4 regions of the Shewanella sp. 492 genome follow, and region 2 is predicted to be linked to each of the others. Evidence: predicted binding sites of a transcription regulator. Region 2 holds the regulator's gene; each other region holds the start of a gene.
The links. The regulator sigma-54, encoded in region 2, starts transcription at its own class of promoters, with help from an activator protein. The targets are predictions, from matches to a motif close to GTTGGCACGNNNNTNGNNT.
Positions count from the first base shown of each region.

Region 1: a site for sigma-54 is predicted at 1,712-1,730, ahead of fliD (flagellar filament capping protein FliD). Genes of this name have one in related genera too.
Region 3: a site for sigma-54 is predicted at 2,613-2,631, ahead of AC5YBX_RS05385 (FlgO family outer membrane protein). Genes of this name have one in related genera too.
Region 4: a site for sigma-54 is predicted at 2,569-2,587, ahead of AC5YBX_RS14355 (P-II family nitrogen regulator). Genes of this name have one in related genera too.

Region 1 covers NZ_CM181702.1:3,900,452-3,904,635, forward strand. The annotation lists gene fliS (flagellar export chaperone FliS) at 1-318, opposite strand, end outside; gene fliD (flagellar filament capping protein FliD) at 335-1,684, opposite strand; gene AC5YBX_RS17175 (flagellin N-terminal helical domain-containing protein) at 1,981-2,781, opposite strand; gene AC5YBX_RS17180 (hypothetical protein) at 3,098-4,108, opposite strand; gene flgL (flagellar hook-associated protein FlgL) at 4,121-4,184, opposite strand, start outside.
Region 2 covers NZ_CM181702.1:489,421-493,604, reverse strand. The annotation lists gene lptC (LPS export ABC transporter periplasmic protein LptC) at 1-483, shown strand, start outside; gene lptA (lipopolysaccharide transport periplasmic protein LptA) at 470-1,009, shown strand; gene lptB (LPS export ABC transporter ATP-binding protein) at 1,006-1,737, shown strand; gene AC5YBX_RS02245 (RNA polymerase factor sigma-54) at 1,869-3,353, shown strand; gene hpf (ribosome hibernation promoting factor) at 3,384-3,671, shown strand; gene ptsN (PTS IIA-like nitrogen regulatory protein PtsN) at 3,674-4,117, shown strand; gene rapZ (RNase adapter RapZ) at 4,114-4,184, shown strand, end outside.
Region 3 covers NZ_CM181702.1:1,214,694-1,218,877, reverse strand. The annotation lists gene flgA (flagellar basal body P-ring formation chaperone FlgA) at 1-220, shown strand, start outside; gene flgM (flagellar biosynthesis anti-sigma factor FlgM) at 342-665, shown strand; gene AC5YBX_RS05395 (flagella synthesis protein FlgN) at 672-1,097, shown strand; gene AC5YBX_RS05390 (LPP20 family lipoprotein) at 1,292-1,738, opposite strand; gene AC5YBX_RS05385 (FlgO family outer membrane protein) at 1,735-2,358, opposite strand; gene AC5YBX_RS05380 (flagellar assembly protein T N-terminal domain-containing protein) at 2,964-4,121, shown strand.
Region 4 covers NZ_CM181702.1:3,250,329-3,254,512, forward strand. The annotation lists gene AC5YBX_RS14340 (tetratricopeptide repeat protein) at 1-347, opposite strand, end outside; gene AC5YBX_RS14345 (hypothetical protein) at 430-780, opposite strand; gene AC5YBX_RS14350 (ammonium transporter) at 923-2,173, opposite strand; gene AC5YBX_RS14355 (P-II family nitrogen regulator) at 2,186-2,524, opposite strand; gene AC5YBX_RS14360 (hydrolase) at 2,776-3,318, shown strand; gene nrfA (ammonia-forming nitrite reductase cytochrome c552 subunit) at 3,484-4,184, opposite strand, start outside.

The DNA of each region.
Region 1 (4,184 bases), 650 kb from region 2:
TTCGGCGCTGTTCTCAATACTGGCACTGATTAATTGACGGCTGCAGTAGTCATATAAACGATTTAGGCTGGTGGCCACTTCTCCGCCGTTTTCCAAGTCCAGCATGGAGTCGAGCCCATGAACAATATTGAGACACTTATTGATGCTAATACCCTTAGCCTCATAGCGTTTTCGCTCCATGTGCCCTGCGGCGCGCTCTAACTCTTCAAGCAAACCTTCCAGTAGCATACGAACCATATCGTGGGGATTCGCAGCGGCAACGCGGGCATCTAAAGAGGCTTGCTGATACGCATTAAAGGGATCGTGCTCATTTAACATTTATACTATTTTCCTTTTAAAACAAACCACTGGCTGCACTCAGTTGGTTTATGGTCGCTTCCATGGCCGTAAATTGGGCCAAGTAAATTTGGTAACGTTGCTGCATGTGATAATCGTGACGCTCCATGTTCTCGTTGACTCTGTCTATCTGGCCATCGAGGGTATCTTTCTTCAGATCCATCAAGCCTTGAAAGTCGTTAAAGGGTTTCATCACTGTTTCGAGTCTGTCGACATAACTGCCAGCATCGGTAAACATGGCTTCGATAGCCGATGCATCACCCTTTAGCGCGTCGGTCAACTTAGTTTCATCAACTTTCAACTTGCCGTAGCGGTCTAATTCAATGCCGATATCCGATAAACGCATGCCGTTTGGTGCACTGGCAAATATCGAGTCACGCATCTGGCTTTGCAATTGACGAATAGAAGCGTCCCCTTTCAAGACGCCGATTTGTCCCTCTTTTACCGTAGTGGCTACTTCATCTTCATCGTCTTTATCGGTATTGTTATCTTCCTCAATCACCGAACTGCCCATCGAGCGAGTCAACTGATTGATCTGCTGCAACATGGTGTTAAAGGCTTCAACAAAGTCTTTCACTGCATCTTGGGTACCTTCGAAATCTTCTTCGATTTTAACCCAACTACTTTCGCCAACGGCGTGAGTACTGGTTAACTCTAAGCTGACGCCATCGACCACATTTTCGAGGTAGTTGCTGCTACTGGTAATGTCGATACCATTAAGGCTTAGCTTGGCGTCTTGCGCCGCGCGGCGCTCGGTCAGACCGAAATCAACCCCATCAAGCTCAACGGTTAAACTGTTGGCCACGCCTGATTCGGTCGCCGACATCATTAATTCAACTTGGCCGCCCGTACGCACCAAAGAGGCTTGCATTCCAGGGTTATCTGGGTGCTTATTAATCACATCGCGTAATTGCGCCACCGTCATGGGCGCGCCACCATTAACCGTCGCAAAATCAATCTCTAAGCGCTGGGCAGGATCGCTACCTAGCTGAATACTAAACACACCTGAGGCCGGCAATAACTCATCTTCTGAGGCATAACTCTTGGTTAATTGCTGCGCCTGCGCCAACTGCTCGATATGCAGCTCATAATTTCCCTTAGGGGCATCGGCCGTCACTGTTACGCTGGCTTTGTCGTCACTGACGCTCGAGGTCTTGCCTTTGAAGGCTTCAGTGTCAAAACTACTTAATTTAGCCGTTAGCTTGTCCATGCTTTTTTCAAGCAATTTATAGGCATCTAACTTGGCGTTATAGGTGTTAAGGTTGTTCTTATATAGGGCATCTTTTCCCGCACGCTCAACCATAATCAGCTGTTCGGAAAACTGCGCCGCACTCATACCTGAAATCATGAAAAAATCCTCTTATTGATAACCTTAAAGCAAACCTTGTACCAAGATTTATCTAATTGTTTTTAATATATTTTTAAAAGAAGCGAGATCCTATTAGGTGAGGAGGCTTCCGTTGTTACAACACAAAGGGAAGTAATGCTTCCGCGCCAATGCGCTCAGTGGGTAACAACAATCGATGTGGATAGCTCAAATAGGCGACCGAAACGGGCTGGAGCTGAAATAAGCAGGGGGAGAAAAGTCAATTTAAGAGGATAAAAAAAGGGGCCGCAGCCCCTTGATGGTTAAGGTGCTTACAATTAACGTAATAGACCCATAACCAAACCAGTGTTTTGGTTTGCAGAAGACAGGATAGTGGTACCTGCTTGAACTAACATTTGGTTCTTAGTCATGCTTGCAGATTCAGTCGCGAAATCAGCATCCATAATACGACCAGCAGCAGACTTAGTGTTTTCTGTGATGCTAGTTAAGTTAGCCGCAGTGTGACCTAGACGGTTGATGTTAGCACCTAGCTCAGAACGCGCAACACCCACTTCATCGATATAAGTATCAATCGCTGTAATTGCAGCAGTTGCACCAGCAGTCGTTGTTAAATCACCAGCTAGGGCAGTTGGAGCAGTCATGGTGACAGTTAGCGTTTCAGTAGTACCAGCACCAATTTGGAACTGAACACCACCAGTTAGCTTAGCCATTAGGTCGTTACCCGCGTAAGTGGTTTCACCCATAATACGAGTAGATTCAGTAACCAACTCTTGGAATTCTGCATCAAGTGCCGCCATATCTGTAGTCGAGTTCACGCCGTTGGCTGCTTGAGTGGCCAATTCTTTTTGACGGTTAGCGATGTTAGTCAACTCTTCTAGCGCACCGTCACCAGTTTGTAGCATAGAAGTCGCGTCAGAAATGTTACGATTGGCAGTTTCCATGCCACGGATGTTGGCATTCATACGGTTAGCAATCTGTAGACCTGCAGCATCGTCAGATGCGCTGTTGATACGAAGACCAGTAGATAAACGCTCCATAGCGTTAGTCAGTAGATCGTTGCTCTTAGTAACCGCATTTTGTGAAACCAGTGAAGCGTAGTTAGTATGAACTGAAAGCATGTGTATTCTCCAAGAAATTAAAATGTTTCATCGTGATTCACAATAGATAAGACGGCAGTGCAAAAGAAAACTGAAAATAAAAATCTAAAAATTTTTAAATAAATTGATCTAACCTGTCATTCGAGCATCGATCGCCATAGCCGCTGTGGTGGTTATCAACTCCTCCAAAATAAAAAGATGCTAAGAACACGATACAGAAAAAGCATAACGACACGGCAAGAGTTACCTCATTGTCATGAAAAAGCCGACCCTAGGGTCGGCTTAATATTCTCACTCACTCGTTGAAGTCAATGATTCCAGCAGAAATGTGCACAATTTAACCCAATAGCGCAGTCACTTGATCGCGATTGGCATTGCCCTGCGCCATCAATGACGTCAACTGGTAGACAAAGGGTTGCGGCTGCATAAACTTGTCCAGTAGTTGTAACTCCGTCTGTGGTGGAATGGCCGCCATCGATGTCTGCATCTGGCTCAGTAATGCGGCGTGGGTGGCTAAGATCACCTGGATCTGACTATCGATTTTTTGTTGTGTCTTGGTTACTTTAGCTAAGGTCTGCTTTAAGTTGCTGTCGGCCTTTAAACCCCACTCGCGGGGATCTTGCACACTAAAGCGCTCATCCAAGTGGATATTACGCAACTCGCCAGCGGGCAAGCGTTGCCCCTCGCCCATCATCAGCAAGCCTTCTTGTACCTGTTGCCACACAGAGCTGGGTGCCTTAAACAAACATTCGCCATTGATCCGTTCAACATTAAGCCCTAAAGGGGCGAGTGCATTAGCTAACACCTGATTAAGCTGCTGCCGGTCCAAGCCGGCAGCCAAGGTCACATGTAATGAGCGCTGACCAAGCTGCACCAATATGCGCTCGTCACGTTGCTTCGGCACAGTTAAGTCGACCGAGCGCAACACAAAAGCATGCGTGGCTGCAGGTGTTTGCGATAGCAGGTTAAAATGATGATCGAGTAATAGTTGACCGCGATAAAAGGGCCGAATTTGGCTCAGACGTTGCCGCTCTTGCTCGGCTTTAAATAAGGTCTGCTGACCTATCTCACCAGAGCCTGAGCGGATCACGCTGTACAACTGCTGGCGAATGTGGCTCAACAAGCTTGATGCCTGCTGCAGCGCTTGCAGTGCCACCTGAGAGGCACTCACTTGATGCTGCTCTTTGGTGCTACTGGCCCAGCGACCATAAGAAGCCAGTCGGTGCTTAGGTAGGGCCCGAGTGGGTTGCGGCCCCTGCTGTACAGGGGCGACTGGCGCTGTATGGCTACTGCTAACAGTCTGATTCTGTCGTAACACATTGAGCGAATCACCTATCGCATTAACCATCTAACACACGCCTTATAAATGATTGAACAGGGTTAACTGACTCACCTGAACAAAAGTTTGTTGAGTCACTTTGAGG
Region 2 (4,184 bases):
CAAGGATCACAAGCGCTGTTGCTCGACGCGTCCGATCGTCCAGATTATGTGATTAACAACATTAATAGCGTGCAATACGACGAACAAGGCAAACTTAATAGCCGCGTCTCGGCTAGCCATATGGAACACTATGCCGAGCGTAATATGACCTATTTTACCCAGCCTACTTATCTGGTCTATCCCGATAACGGCGATGCTCAGTGGCGGTTGCGCTCGGCTCGGGGTACATTAGACAAAGACAGTGGCAAAGTCATCTTGGAAAATAATGTCATTATTGATGCCATTAGCCCTGAAGAGCCCATCCAAACCATAGAAACCAACTACATGGAATTGGACCTCAACACCATGATCATGACATCCGATCAAACCATTCGGATCACCGGTAACGATTTTTTGATTACCGGAAAAGGCTTATATGCCGACCTCAATGCACAAAAAGTACGACTGACGAGCCAGGTAGAAGGAACATATGAAACTAAATAATCTTATTCTTGCAGGCCTGTTAACCATGGTTAGCCTGCAGAGTGCGGCGAATGAAACCGACCTGCTGCAAGAGGTTAAGATTTCAGCCGCAAGCCAAGAAGCTGATATTAAAAATAATCAGATTATCTTCAATGGCCCAGTAGAGGTGACTCAAGGCTCCATTAAAATTTTAGCCGATGAATTACGCGCCTTTACCAAAGAAAATAGTAGCGGCAAAATCTTAGTGGCAAAGGGTAAGCCAGCCACTTATACACAGGTGATGGAAAATGGTCGTCCAGCGTCAGCCAGCGCCAATGAGATCCGCTATGAACTGTCGACCCGCACTCTAACCCTAATTGGTAATGCCACCCTCGAACAAGAAGGTAGCCAAGTCACAGGTAATCAAATTCGCTACAACATTGAGCAGCAACAGTTGATAGCCGAAAGTACGGGTAGCGATCGCGTTATCACCATCATTCAACCCGAAAGTTACCAAGACAACAGCAAAAGTCAGCCCCAAGAACAGCCCAAGCAGGAAAAGCAATGACAGAGATGACGCTAAAAGCGGTTAACTTAGCCAAAAGCTACAAAAGCCGCGCCGTGGTACAAGATGTCAGCTTAACCGTACGCACAGGGCAAATCGTCGGCTTGCTAGGGCCTAATGGCGCAGGTAAAACCACCACCTTTTACATGGTGGTCGGTCTAGTCCAGAGTGACAAGGGACGTATTTTTATTGACGATGACGATCTCACTTTAGATCCTATGCATTTGCGCGCCCGCAAAGGGATTGGCTATCTACCGCAAGAAGCCAGTATTTTTCGGAAATTATCGGTACGCGATAATATTATGGCGGTATTACAAACCCGACGCGAGCTCAGTAACGATGCGCGCGAAGAGGAGTTGGAGCACCTGCTAGAAGAGTTTCATATTACTCACATCCGCGATAGTCAGGGGATGGCACTGTCCGGTGGCGAACGTCGTCGCGTCGAAATCGCCCGAGCATTAGCCGCCAATCCTAAGTTTATTTTGCTTGATGAACCCTTCGCCGGGGTCGATCCCATTTCGGTTATCGACATCAAAAAGATTATTGAGCAACTGAAAAATCGTGGCCTTGGCGTACTGATCACCGACCACAACGTACGTGAAACATTGGATGTGTGTGAAAAAGCCTACATTGTCAGTCACGGTAATTTGATTGCCGAAGGAACACCCGATGAGATCTTAGATAACCAACAAGTTCGAGCGGTGTACTTAGGAGAACAATTCAAGCTATAGTTAACGTTATTAGCGCTCAAGGTAAAAGGCTAAACCGCTCTTACCTTGTTAAGTAGATCATTCGCCTTAGCGGTTTAATACCAGAGGCAGCTTTCTCACTTTAGAATTAGAAACAAGGGAATAGCAGTACGATGAAAGCGTCACTTCAGCTCAAAATGGGTCAGCATTTAACCATGACGCCCCAGTTGCAACAGGCCATTCGTCTGTTGCAACTCTCGTCATTGGAATTGCAGCAAGAGATCCAGCAAGCATTAGAGTCTAACCCTCTACTCGAGTTAGACGAGGAGCAAGAAGGCGCCAATATCGACTCAGAACAAGAGCGTAATGACAACTTCGACACCGATTACAATGAGCAACTGCAAGTCGACTCGAGTGAAGACAATTCAAGCTTAGAAACCTCCGACGCACTCAATCAAGACTCTATGCCCGATGAGCTTCCCGTCGACACCACATGGGATGAGGTCTATACCGCCTCACCCAACTCCAGCTCTGGTGCCATGCGCGACGATGACATGCCCTTTCAAGGGGAAACCAGCGAAGGCTTGTATGAACACCTCGAATGGCAAAAAAACCTCACGCCCTTTTCTGACAACGATCTTGCTATCGCCACCGCCATCATTGACGCCATAGACGAGCGCGGCTACTTGACGCAAACGTGCGACGATATTCTCGAAGCCATGGGCGATCCTGAAATCGAACTCGACGAAATTGAAGCGGTATTAAAACGGGTACAACATTTCGATCCTATCGGGATTGGTGCCAGAGACCTCAGCGAATGCCTGATGATCCAACTGGCCCAATACAACCCCGACACCCCGCATATCGACAACGCCAGACTCTTGATCCGTGATTACTTAGATCTTATCGCCGGACGAGACTTTCGCCTATTGATGCGTAAGACCAAGCTGAAAGAGGATGACCTGCGTGAGGCCATAGCGCTAATTCAAACCCTCAATCCGCGCCCGGGGCTGGCCATTACTGCCAGTCGCGACGAATACGTGATCCCCGATGTCACAGTTAGCAAGAAAAAAGGTCGCTGGGTGGTCGAGCTTAATCCCGATAGTATGCCTAAGATTAATGTAAACCAACATTATGCCTCGATGGCACGCAGCACCAAAAACCAAGCCGATGGCCAGTTTATTCGTGGTCACTTGCAAGAAGCTAAATGGTTTCTAAAAAGTTTAGAGAGCCGCAACGATACCTTGCTTAAGGTCACCAACTGCATTGTCGATTTCCAGCAAGGTTTTTTCGAGTTTGGTGAAGAAGCGATGAAACCTATGGTGCTTAATGATATTGCCGAAGCGGTCGAGATGCATGAATCGACCATCTCGCGGGTCACTACCCAAAAGTATATGCACACGCCAAGAGGGATTTTTGAGCTGAAATACTTTTTCTCCAGCCATGTCGGGACCGACGATGGTGGTGAATGCTCTTCTACTGCGATCCGCGCTTTTATTAAGAAGTTAGTCGCCGCAGAAAATCAAAAGAAACCCTTAAGTGACAGTAAGATGGCACAACTGCTGGCAGAGCAAGGTATCCAAGTCGCTCGACGCACGATTGCAAAATATCGTGAGGCGATGTTGATACCGCCGTCAAATCAACGTAAAAGCTTATAATCAACAACTGGAAACCGGAGGAATCACTTTATGCAAATAAATCTGACTGGGCACCACATCGAGATCACCCAATCTCTGCGCAACTATGTTGAAGAAAAGTTTACAAAGCTTGAACGGCATTTCGATCAGATCAATAATGTCCATGTGATATTAAATGTCGAAAAATTGATGCAAAAAGTTGAAGCAAAGTTACATCTCCGTGGTGGGGAAGTATTTGCAACATCAGAGCACGCGGACATGTATGCCGCGATAGATTCCCTGATCGATAAATTAGATCGTCAGGTCATTAAACACAAAGAGAAGCTAATAAAGCATTAACGATGGAACTTAGTACCATCCTGCGGCCGGAGTGCACAACCTGCGCCACTCCGGGCAGTAAGAAAAAGGTACTGGAACTTATCAGCGACTTGGCCGCTGTCCAGTACCCCACCCTTTCCTCTCAAGAGATTTTTGAAAGCCTTTTGGCGAGAGAGAAAATGGGCAGCACAGGTATAGGCAATGGTATCGCGATCCCTCACGGACGGCTGACGAATATTGAGAAGCCAGTCGCCGTATTGATTAAATGTGCTGAGCCAATCGCATTCGATGCAATTGATAATCAGCCCGTCGATATCCTCTTTGCATTATTGGTTCCTTCAGAGCAATGCGAACAGCACCTTAGCACCCTCGCCGCGATGGCAGAGAAATTAAGTGATAAAGCCATCATCAAACAGCTAAGAAAAACCCACGACGAGGCAGAATTGTATCAGGTGATCACCCAATGAAATTGGTAATGGTATCTGGGCGATCAGGCTCAGGAAAATCGGTAGTCCTTAGGGTACTGGAAGATCT
Region 3 (4,184 bases), 730 kb from region 2:
TGCCGCCAACCAAACCCTGTTTAGCAGTAACCTTTGCTTTGTCTGCAAAGGCGACATGGTGTCTATTTATGCCCGTACTGCCAATTTTGAGATAAAAACTATCGGTGAGGCCTTACGTGATGGTAACTTAGGCGATAGAATTCAAGTTAGGAATAGTCACTCACAAAAAATGGTAGATGCAAACGTTATCGGGGTCGGTGCGGTTGAGGTTAGAATGTAGTACGACATGACTCACTTTGATGAGCATTTTTTGTTGCTCACCACAAAATTCTACTAAAGCTTTAAAAGTGAGCGCCGATATACAGTTATGTTGATCTCACTAAGTAACGTTGGAACCTATTATGGCTATAGACATAAAGCATGTAAATACAAGCACGAACAATCGAGTCACGTCGCCATCAACCGATAAGTCATCGGCTAAAACTGGCCTGGTATCGCCCGAAACCACTACGGCTAAAACCGTAAAAAGTGACTCGGTATCGATAACTCCTCAGGCGCAGCAACTGCAAAGTGCTCAGGCAAAATTAAACAACTTACCTGAAATCGATACTAAAAAAGTCGAACAGATAAAAGCGGCTATTGCTGAAGGTCGCTATAAGATTGATGCCGACAAACTGGCCAGTAATATTGCGCAGTTTGAAAATGAACTAAAGGATCTTGGCTAAGCTGATATGAACTCAATAATCGACATCATCGCCAATCAACATACGTTATTAAACGACTTAAAACGCCTTATCGAAGCAGAGAAAGCGGCACTCATAGCACAAAGTGCCGATGAGTTGCTAACGCTGGCCGCAGATAAAGCTAAGTTGTTAGATGAGATCAAAGCGGTCGATGTACGATTATCAGAGCACCCCGACAGCGGTAAACTCAGTAGCGATCTTAAGCTGCAAAAATTAGTCGATATAACCAAACAAGTGTTAGCCCAATGTAAGACGCTTAACGCGCAAAATGCTACATTAATCGAACACAGCATGGCCAGTATCAATCGCTTCTCTCAAGCCTTGCAAGCCAGTCGAAACGCATCCAGTCTTACCTACGATGGTAAAGGCAAAACCTCAACGATTTCGACCTTAGGCAATAACCTTAAAGCTTAGGCACTTAATCACAGCGTAGTGTTATCTTGATTCAGCATCGCGCCTAGCTCATGCACCTCGCTTTCGCTACGCAATGACCCAATCTAAAAAACACAACCAAGAGACACAAAAAAGCCTCTAAAATAGAGGCTTTAATATTGCGCAATACATTAAGTCGCTCAATTAAAATGGAGCTCCGTTAAAAGGAAACTCTCTTAGAAGTAAGTCACTTGCTTCACTTTTTGTGGACGATTTTGCTGTTGGTACAAGGCCCACACTTGAGAAAAATCAAGTTCCAGCTCAGTCACATAATGCTCACCCGCCGGGTAACTCTTAACCACTCTGGCGCCGCGTATCACCCCGGTCACCGAAGCTTGAATATTATCATCAGACAACATCCAATCCCTGACTTGGCTCGACGCAGATAACTGCTGGCCGTATACCTGCTCAGCTAACTCACGATAAGCCGCGATTTTGGATGCTTGCATCGCCATTAATACCCGTTGCGACTGCTCTTTGGCCGGTTGTGTCGCTAAGGGGGCGTAGCCGATAGCGGTTAACTTAGGAAACTGCTCAGGCGCTTCTGTTTCCCACTGAATATATCTATCTTGGGAAGCGCAGCCACTTAGCGTCAGCAGTATTGCCATTAACCAGATTCTCATTGCAGCTCTCCTACCATTTGCATGTTACCCTGCCCCTGCATGCTGTGACGGATCAACAAGCCTTGCTTAGACTCCACCCGCTCAGACGCCCTAAGATAACCAGGCAATTCAGCCAAGGTGACACTCGCCGAAGCAACTGATACCACACGATTATTGGTTACATTCACAATACGACTATTGACCACCAGCTCATCAAGCGACAGATTCATGGTCGACACCAAAACATGCTCCACTGGCAAATCGTCCGCAAGTTTACGCCAATCACGACTCAATATAAAATCACCACTGTCGGTCACGCGCACACTTTGTGCCACATTGAGATCGACCAAATTAAATTGATGATCATGCATAGCAGCAATTAAACCTTGCTGTAATTGTAACCCCAAGGGATTAGTGCCACTTAAATTGCCTAACAACACTGGCGTTGTCACCAATAACGGATGCTTAGGTGTGAGTTGATCGTTTTGCCTGATCAGTTCATTAGCCAATTGTTGGCTTAGGTGTAGCACTGCCGATTGAGCAGGCAAAGTATTGCCGCTTGCCAATGACGGCGCAGCAGGCTCATTGCTCGCACATCCCCCCAATAGTAATAAAGATGACAAAAATATCGCTGTACGCATTGCTCTGTCCTGTATAACGCTAAGCAAGGCTTAGCCGGAAAAAATGCACATATAACATGCCGTTTCAATATGAACGCAAGGGCTTGATCGCCGCCCATCTAAGTTAACCGCTAACGATTTAACTGTTGACTTAACCTTTGACGGCGCTGATGCATTAACATCACAACCCGGTCGATACTGACGCAGACGATAACTTTGATTATCGCTATGTCACACGACAAATTCGCGGCGCGTTCGACTGGCATAAATTTAAAATGCAAATTATGAGCCAATAGCTAAGTGCTAACCTAATTACTTATATGGCTATTATGGCATACTAAGTATCTCAGGCATCAGCAATCGCTGTGAGCGCGATAAGACAATAATCAACGCCAAGGTCATAGCAATAGTCACTATGGTTTCCCACCCTATATCGGCCTCAACACGCCAACCTTTAACCCCATTAAGCAAGCAATCGTGCCACAGAGTACATACGGGCATGTATATTGCTTGCTATGATGCCATCTGGCTAATATCGCCCAACAACCGCAAATACTGTCATCATTTTGGCAGTTAATAACGCAGGTTGTAGCGTTTACGTTGTTATTATTGAAAGAGACTTTTACATGAATCGGCTAACCATATCCTTGCTACTGCTCGGTTTAACCCATCTTAATGTGTCAGCACAGTGGATTGAAGCACATGGCGAGGCCAACGTGCTCAACAACAATGTCAATCAGGCGCGCGAAGAAGCCATACAACAAGCCTTAAGTGTTATCACCTTGCAATCGGGTGGCCAATTTACCAGCCAGCAACAGACGCAAAATGGTCAACTGGTACAAAGCCGGTTTTCTATGTCGAACCAAGCCAACATTGCGCGAGTCGAACTGCTCAGTGAGCGCATCGAAAACCAACAAATCACAGTGACATTAAGAGCCGATGTTATCGATGGCGCAGAGCAACAGTGCCAAGTGGAACCATTAAAAGCCGCCATTTTAGTGCCACAGGCATCGATTGCCGATCGTGCGCAGCTCAGATACGGCAATATCGGTCAATTTGAACAGGCACTATCACAACGCTTGGGAAACATCATTCAGCAGCGCAGCAATGCCAGCCTTGCCAACGTTCACGCCAACGAACGCCTCGATATTGAGCAATCGTTAGTTGATGTTCGAGGCTACCGTTTGCCCAGTTGGTTAAGCGACATCACCGACAGTCAATATATCCTACTGCCAGCAATCGTCGATATCTCCACCGATCCCGTTGAAGGCGGATTACTAGGTCTTTGGAATAACTATCCACAACGGCAATTTCATCTAAAGCTATCGCTGTATCATGGTATCAGCGGTGAGCAAGTTTGGAGCGAGCTATATCATTCATCAGCCCCATGGGAGTTTGATCGACAAGCCACAGTGCCGGCAAACAGCGCCCGCTTTTGGCATTCCAGCTATGGCCAACATATTGATGCCGTATTAGCACAAGCCAGTGCCGATATCGATAAAGTGCTTAACTGCAGGCCACTACTCGGACAAATTGTGTCTAAGCAAGACAGACGAGTGATCATCAACCTGGGGCGTAACAACGGTATAAAAGTGGGCGACCGTTTTCAAATTGTATTGCAACAAAACTTACCCGATAGGCTCGACAACATGCGCCCAATCGCCGGGGAAACTCGCGCAACGGTCACCATAGATCAAGTCACGCAGCAAAGTGCAACAGCCTTGCTCGAGCCAAAAAATGGGACGCTAAATATACAAGTAAATGACATTGCGATTAAAATTTAGCGGACAAGCGGCCACTAATTAAGCAACTAAATCTAAAGCCTTTTCATCGAGATGAAAAACAGT
Region 4 (4,184 bases), 1.3 Mb from region 2:
AGCGACATACAATTTCCCGCTCTGTCATCAAAGGTCTGCTGGGGAATGCGCGTTATATTATCTTGATAGCTAAAACCGCCTTGGCTGGCACTGATATAGTTGGCTAACCAACGATGGGGCATGATTGCAGTGCGTGAGGTTTGACTGCTTTGGTAGGCCTGCTGCAACACTTGAATGGTCTGGGGAGATAAGGCAAACAGCTGGGCTGGCAACACAGGCAAAGCAACAGGCTTAAATTGGCTGTCTAAAAAGTATTGCTCAATGTTATCAACCGAGCGAGTTGTGGGGGCTGAGGCACATCCTTGCAGTAACATCATCATCGACGCAAGCCAAAGTAACTGTCGCATAAAACCCGTCTCAATCAGTACGCCATATCATTTAGCATAAGTGAGAGCATGCCCTTTTGCCGCGCCAAAGCGTTACAAAATATTAGTTTGGAGTGGGCTCTGGTGGATCAATCTCAATATAAAGCTCATCATTGGACTCGCCATCACGATAAGGCCGATAGAAATGGGCGCCGCAATGAAAGTAGCGATAAGGCGTTGGCACCAGTATGCAGTCCAGTGGCAAAGCGCGTAAAACCGTAAGCTGTTGCTGCATTCGCAGCGCCTCTCGCCATTGATGGTCTTGCAACACTTGGTCTCGCACCGCAAATGCATCGAAAGGCTCACTGGACTTACGCACGACGACTTCGCCAGCGTGACTAGCACTGATAGACACGTAGCCGATAGACAGCAGACTTAGGTAGAGGCCGTAGAGACTGACTCGCACAATGTTCATGGTGTTCCTCGCAATTAACTCGCCATGGCCATAGACAGTATGACGCAATAGACACCTAGAGTGTGTCCACATCATACAAAAAATCGGGGCTGTTGCACTACTGCAACAGCCCCCGTAAGCTCATCTTCTGTGCTGATGAAGATTAGTTAGCACTCTTGAGCGATACAAACTCAGGATAGGCATCGATACCACAATCTGATGCATCCATACCATTGTACTCTTCCTCTTCAGTCACTCGGATCCCCATGGTCACTTTGAGTACGTACCAGACCACAAACGAGCTACTAAATACCCAAGCGAAAATCACTGCCGCCCCAAGTAACTGGCCTGTGATGGTCGCATCGGCATTCGATAGCGGCACCAAGAGTAAACCAAATAAGCCAGCCACACCGTGCACCGAGATTGCGCCCACGGGATCGTCTATCTTAATGCGATCAAACATCACAATAGAGAAGACCACTATGCCACCGGCAAACAGACCGATAGCACCGGCTAATAACAACGAAGGCGATAAGGGATCGGCGGTGATGGCAACTAGGCCGGCCAAGGCGCCGTTAAGGATCATGGTTAAATCGGCCTTACCCCACACCATCTTACACACGATGAGCGCAGCAACGGCACCGCTCGCGGCAGCCGAGTTGGTGTTCACAAAAATCTTGGCCACCGCCGAAGCGTTCTCCATGTCCGATACCAATAACTGTGAGCCGCCATTAAAACCAAACCAGCCCATCCACAACACAAACATACCTAAGGTTGCCATGGGTAAGTTAGATCCAGGGATTGGGTTAACCTGACCGTTAGGGCCATATTTACCTTTACGTGCACCGAGCAGTAACACCCCAGAAATAGCTGCCGTCGCGCCAGCCATATGCACAATACCGCTGCCAGCAAAGTCGACAAAGCCCGCTTCAGACAGGAAGCCACCGCCCCATGTCCAGTAACCTTCGATGGGATAGATAACCGCCGTCATCACCACAGAGAAGAGTAAAAAAGACCAAAGCTTCATCCGCTCAGCGACCGCCCCCGAGACGATAGACATGGCTGTCGCCACAAACACCACTTGGAAGAAGAAATCTGATTCTAAGGCATGGTCTGCATCGCCCGCTTGTACGCCAATGAGTCCACCTAACGAGGGCAGCCAGCCGCCTTCAGTGTTATCGACGTACATAATGTTGTAACCCACAATTAAGTACATGATGCAGGCTATAGAGTACAAACAGACGTTTTTGGTTAATATCTCGGTGGTATTTTTAGAGCGCACTAAACCCGCTTCTAGCATGGCAAAACCGGCCGCCATCCACATCACCAGAGCACCCGAAATCAGAAAGTAAAATGTGTCTAGTGCGAATCGCAACTCGGTCACAGTGGTACCTAATGCCTTTAGTTCTTCCATTGTCTTATCCCCTTACAGTGCTTCGTTATCGAGTTCGCCCGTACGAATACGGATAACCTGATCTAGATCTGTCACAAAAATTTTGCCGTCACCTATCTTGCCCGTTCGCGCTGCCGCCACGATAGATTCAATCAAGTGGTCTACATTTTCCGACTTAGTGGCGATATCGAGTCTAACCTTAGGTAAAAAATCGACTTGATATTCGGCGCCACGATAGAGTTCGGTATGGCCTTTTTGGCGCCCAAACCCTTTCACCTCGGTGACTGTCATGCCCTCTATCCCCATACCAGCGATAGCTTCTCGCACATCATCCAATTTAAAGGGTTTGATAATTGCACTGATTAGTTTCATTCCAGCCTCCGGCTCGTGATTGTAATGTGGTGATACAATAAACAATTCAAGCATCAGGCCAACAATAAAAATCACTTATAATCAGTAATTTAAACTTTACGGATTGATACAGCCTACCCGCTATCGCACCATTTTGGTGCGCGCACCCCACCAGTGCACAAAAAACAAGCGTTCAGGTATTCGACTTATGACCGATTGGTTATGGCGTTATCCTAGGTATGATAGAAAACCAACCATGGGAGGAGATGACTATGTTAGAACCACAGGAGTGTGTGTTATTGATTGTCGATGTGCAGGGCAAGCTTGCCCAGATGATGCATCAAGCCGATACCTTAGAGCACAAGCTGACCACCTTGATCAAAGCGGCAGAGCTGTTTGACATCCCCATTGTCTGGCTAGAGCAGCTACCCGAGAAACTCGGCAGCACGAGTCCAGCATTACAGGCCCTGCTGGCCCCGCACCACCAGCCAATCGTCAAAGCCCATTTTAGTGCTTGGTATACCGAGGCCTTTCGCCACGCAATGGAAGGCACCAAGCGCAAACAAGTGCTGATGGCGGGCATTGAAACCCATATCTGTGTCTATCAAACCTGTCGCAGTCTGCTCGATAATGGTTATCAGGTGAACGTTGTTGCCGATGCGGTATCGTCACGCAGTGCTGAAAATAAGCAGCTGGGCATTCAGATGATGACTCAGTATGGCGCGAAGGTGACCAACTGTGAGTCTTTACTGTTTGAACTGCAGCGCGAAGCCAGCGGCGAGCGCTTTAGGGCCCTACTAAAGATGATTAAATAGTTTGTACTCAAGGGACAGGCCTATCTTGGCAACGGACAGAATATGACAAAAAGCCCTGGTTAAATACCAGGGCTTTTTAGTGTGATGACTTAAAACAAACCGTTAGAGAAGCACTGCTGGCTTACTGACGCAAAGGCTCACTCACGGCTTAGCTATATCACTTGCTTAGTACGTTGCTTCACGCTGCTTAGCTTCGGCGTCCCACTTAGGCAGTACGGTTTTCTTGAACTCTTCCTTGTCGGCGTTCATCTTTTTCATGTCCATACCTAGCGCCGCTTGGGCTTTGGCTTTAGTCGATACATCAGGGATCGCAATCGGCTGCTTAACCCCTTTCACCGCTAATAACTGTGCCAGTTTAATACGGGCATCGGCGGCTTTATCAACTGCGGTACCTAATACACGTAAGGCTTCATCCGGTGCATGAGCCGCCACCCCATGAGAGGCTGTGGCATAATCCCAGCGCCACTGTGAATGACGGATATCCATTAAGATAGGCTTCATTTCAGTCTCGCTAGCACCAGCGTCCCACGCCGCTTTGGCTTCAAAGTGAGCTCTAACCAACTGAGCTTCAGCACGCGCCTTTAAATCGGCCACTTTCACCTTACGTTCTTCGGTTAGGTTAACCATGAACTCTTTGCTTTGGCTATGACAGGTGCCACAGGTTTCTTCGAAGCGATCAAATGGATTACCCACTTTATGGTCGGTAAACTTACGGCCTTCGGCATTGGTAACCTTAGGCATGTGACAATCGGTACAGGTCACATTGTTTTTGCCGTGTACGCCAAGTTGCCAAGTTTCATAACCTGGGTGCTGGGCCTTAAGCATAGGAGTTTTCGACAGGGCATGGGTCCAATCGGTAAAGTCCA